One region of the Tardiphaga alba genome, then DNA from elsewhere that is predicted to be linked to it. Evidence: riboswitches for the same ligand, from Rfam matches in the RefSeq annotation. Region 1 holds a riboswitch; the other holds the start of a gene.
What was found. Region 1 has a riboswitch for S-adenosylmethionine ahead of metX (homoserine O-acetyltransferase MetX). Riboswitches for the same ligand answer to the same signal wherever they lie in the genome.

Region 2: linked by a shared signal. The riboswitch ahead of RPMA_RS02900 (O-succinylhomoserine sulfhydrylase) and the one ahead of metX (homoserine O-acetyltransferase MetX) in region 1 are both predicted to bind S-adenosylmethionine.

The regions. Positions count from the first base shown of each region.
Region 1 covers NZ_CP036498.1:857,667-859,866, reverse strand. Annotated here, with positions in the region: gene metX (homoserine O-acetyltransferase MetX) at 1-927, opposite strand, end outside; SAM riboswitch at 1,011-1,090, opposite strand; gene RPMA_RS04075 (chorismate mutase) at 1,271-2,122, shown strand; gene hisC (histidinol-phosphate transaminase) at 2,152-2,200, shown strand, end outside.
Region 2 covers NZ_CP036498.1:611,989-614,188, reverse strand. Annotated here, with positions in the region: gene RPMA_RS02905 (2'-deoxycytidine 5'-triphosphate deaminase) at 1-508, opposite strand, end outside; SAM riboswitch at 616-695, shown strand; gene RPMA_RS02900 (O-succinylhomoserine sulfhydrylase) at 778-1,959, shown strand; gene RPMA_RS02895 (SGNH/GDSL hydrolase family protein) at 2,118-2,200, opposite strand, start outside.

The sequences.
Region 1 (2,200 bases):
CGCGATGTCGAAATAATCCATCGCGCGGGTGAGATAGAGATAGGAGTTCGCATCGAAACGCTCGACGAAGGACGAGCCCTGGTAGCGCAGATAGCTCTCCACCTGGAAATCGGCGTCGAACGAGAATGTCGGCAGCTCGCGATCCTGCATGCGGCGGCCGAATTTGCGATGCAGCGCGGCGTCCGACAGATACGTGATATGCGCGGCCATCCGCGCGACACCGAGACCGCGATGTGGATGCGTGCCTTCCTCGAAGTAGCGCCCGCCGCGCCAATCGGGATCAGCCATGACGGCCTGACGGCCAAGCTCATGGAACGCGATGTTCTGTGCGGAATGTTTTGTCGCGCAAGCCACCGCCAGCGCGGAGAACACGCGCTCGGGATAGGCCGCGGTCCATTGCAGCGTCTGCATGCCGCCCATCGAGCCGCCAACCACCGAGAACAGCTGGGTGATGCCGAGGCGGTCGATCAGCATGGTCTGCGCGCGCACCATGTCGGGGATGGTGATGACCGGGAAATCGAGGCCCCAGACTTTGCCCGTGGCCGGATTGATCGAAGCCGGGCCAGTCGAGCCCATGCAGCCACCGAGCACGTTCGAGCAGATGATGAAATAGCGGTCGGTATCGAGCGCCTTGCCCGGCCCCACCATGGTGCCCCACCAGCCCGGTTTTCCGGTAACGGGGTTCTTGTTGAAGACGTGCTGGTCACCGGTCAGGGCATGACAGATCAGGATGCCATTGGTCTTGTCGGCATTCAGCGTACCGTAGGTCTGGTAGGCGATCTGGAACGGCGCGAGATCGACGCCGCAATCGAGCCGCAGCGGCTGGTCTGCGCCGAATTTGGCGACCAGCGAACTCGGATGATTGGCTTCGTGAAGGCGATCCTCGCCATCCACCGAAACGCCCTTCAGGGGCAGAACATTGACCATCTCGATACCCGGCTCCCGCTTGGGGAGTCCTCCACATCGAGACCGGGCACAAAAAACCCGGCCTGAACATACGGTTCGGCCGGGAGCAAACGTCCCCGGCCTGTTTAGCGAGTTATTTAACGTGGCTGCAAGCCGGCCGGCTCAAATGACCACGGAGTAGGTAGGGATCGTAGTCCCACCTCGGCCAACCGTCAATATAGGGTCAGCATGGACGCTTTGCCCAAGCGCCAGCGCTTAGAATAGCTGTCATGTTTTCTTTGCTTTCGGCCCCTGTCTTACCTAATCAGGGGCCGTGCCCGGACACCGCCTGCGTGCCGGGGCCAGTCAGCCAAGGTCCGTTTTCATGTCGAAACTGCCCCCCGCCCCGCCGTCGCTGAACGAACTGCGCCAGGAGATCGACAGTATCGACGCGCAGGTGCATCAGCTCCTGATGTCGCGCGGCGACATCATCGACCGGCTGATCTCGGTGAAGCAGACCCAGGAGGTCGGCTCCGCGTTCCGCCCGGCCCGCGAGGCCGACATGATGCGCCGCCTGGTACAGCGCCATCGCGGCATCCTGCCCATCGACACCGTCGAGGGCATCTGGCGCGTCATCATCTCGACCTTCACCTATGTCCAGGCGCCATTCTCGCTGCATGCGGACCTGTCGCTCGGCGAAAGCGCCATGCGCGATTCCGCCCGTTTCCATTTCGGTTTTACGGTGCCCTACATCTCGCATTTCAGCGCCCAGGCAGCCGTCGAAGCCGTGGCCAAATCCAAGGGCGACCTTGCTCTGGTTTCGGCCACCTCCGGCCAGACGCCGTGGTGGCATGAGCTGGAAGCTGAGGGCGTGCCAAAAATCATCGCCCGCCTGCCCTTCATCGAGCGCGCCGACCATCCGGCCGCGCTGCCGGTCTTCGTGGTCTCGCGCGTGGCCGACAGCGCCATGGTCACCGAGGTAGAGTGCTGGAGCGTCCGTGTCTCCGGCTGGAACGCCGAGATCGCCCGCGCGCTGGCGCCATTGGCCGATGTGGTCGTGGTGCCGGACACCGCCTTCGACGGCGCCTCGCTGCTGGTCTCCATCTCGGCGCCGCAGACCTTCGACGGCATCAAGGCTGCCCTGATCGCAGCGGGGGCCTCGGTGCGGTCCTCCGCCCTCGTCGGCAGCCACGCAACCCGCTATACGGTGCCCGCAGACGGCGCATCGCAAGCCTGATCTCTTTCCAGACTACCGGAGCTACCCAAATGTCCCGCCCCGTGCCGAAAGCCGGCATTCTCGATATCGCGCCCTACA
Region 2 (2,200 bases), 250 kb from region 1:
CGCGAAAGCGGACCTGCGACAGGCGCGAGCCTTCGCGCAGCAGCACCGGGAATGTCTTCGGGCTGATCTCGGCATAGAGCGGGCCATGATAGCCCGCGCCGATCACATCGAACCGACGGGTGCCGTCGGCGATCACGCGGGTGAAGACGTCGAGACGTCCGGTGGAGCTCTTCGGATTCGCGGCGGCGAAGATGTTCGGCGGCAGCGCGAGGCTTTCCAGCAGCGGCACAATGTAGACGCAGTTGGTCTCCAGCACCGCGCCTTCGGAGAGATCGATCTCGTGCAGCTTCAATTCGTCGATGCGCTCGGCGACGGTGACATTCGGGCCGGGCAGGAAGCTGGCGCGGACGCGATAGGCGATGGGGCCGAGGCGCAGGTCGAGGCTGGCCGGCTGGATCTGGCTTTCGACGAAATCATATTCGGGCAGGATCAGGCCGGCCTCGGCCATCGCCTCGATCATGCTGTCGGGCAGAATTCCATCGGCATCGGGGGCGAGGGTGAACGTCACTGGTCTGGTCCTTCAATCGTCATCCAGGGGCAATGCCCTGAAAAACCGTAACTTTACCGGCTATCTCAAGCGCGCCTTGACGGCAAGCGCAAGCGGGAATAGGAAAAGTCCTATCCCGTGGTGATTTGAGCCGGCCGGCTTGCAGCCACGTAAAATAAGTCGCTAAACAGGCCGGGGACACATGTCCTTCCAGCATGCGATCCCGGCCTGAGGACGTCCGTCCAGGCCGGTTTTTTGTGCCCGTTTTGAGCGGTCACGTTGGAGGTCACATGTCTGCCAAGTCTTACCGTCCCGAAACCCGCCTCGTTCATTCCAGCGCGCTGCGCTCGCAATTCAACGAGACGTCCGAAGCCCTCTTCCTGACCCAGGGCTTCATCTATGAGACTGCCGAAGCCTGCGAGGCGCGGTTCAAGGGCGAAGATCCCGGCTTCATCTATTCCCGCTTCTCGAACCCGAACACGTCGATGTTCGAGAACCGCATGATCGACCTCGAAGGCGCCGAAGCTGCACGCTCCACCGCCACCGGCATGGCCGCCGTCACCACCGCCATTCTCGCGCCGCTGCGTCAGGGCGACCATGTCGTCGCCGCAAAGGCGCTGTTCGGCTCCTGCCGTTACGTCATCGAAGAACTGCTGCCGCGCTATGGCATCGAATTCACGCTGGTCGATGGCCTCGATCTCGACCAGTGGCAGAAGGCGATGAAGCCGAACACCAAGTCGCTATTCCTGGAAAGCCCGACCAATCCGACGCTCGACGTGCTCGACATCGGCGCGATCGCGGAGATCGCCCATGCCGGCGGCGCGCGGCTGATCGTCGACAATGTGTTCGCGACACCGATCTGGCAGAGCCCGCTGGCGCTCGGTGCCGACGTCGTCGTCTATTCCGCCACCAAGCATATCGACGGCCAGGGTCGCTGTCTTGGCGGCATCATTCTGTCGTCGAAGGACTTCATCGACGAGCACATTCACAACTATCTGCGCCAGACCGGGCCTTCTATCTCGCCGTTCAATGCGTGGACGCTGGTGAAAGGACTGGAAACGCTGGCGGTGCGCGTCGAGCGGCAGACGCAGAGCGCAGCGGCCATCGCCGATGTGCTGGCACAGCATCCCAAGGTGTCGCGGCTGATCTATCCCGGCCGCGAAGATCATCCGCAAGCGGCGACGGTGAAGAAGCAGATGCGTGCGGGTTCGACGCTGATCGGCTTTGAGGTCAAGGGCGGCAAGGAAGCAGCCTTCCGCGTGCTCAACGAACTCAAGGTCGCGCGCATCTCGAACAATCTTGGCGACGCGAAGAGCCTCGTCACGCATCCAGCGACGACGACGCATCAGCGTCTGCCGCTGGAAGCACGCCTCGAGCTCGGCATCACGGAGGGCTTCATCCGCTTCTCGGCGGGCCTGGAGCATCGCGACGACCTGATCGAGGATCTCGAAGCGGCGCTGGCGAAGGCTTAAAGCGGACCGGCAATAAGCTACACCGTCATCCTGAGGTGCGTGCGCGCTAGCGCACGCCTCGAAGGATGGGCCGCGAGCTCGTCGCCGCATCCTTCGAGGCTCGCGCTATCGCGCGAGCACCTCAGGATGACGATGATGGAGTGCGTGGCGTAGTTAACCTACAGCGGCCGCTGCTGCGCCTGTTGCACGGCCGGCTCGTTGGTGCCCATCTTGATGGCGCCCACCGACTTGATGATGTTGT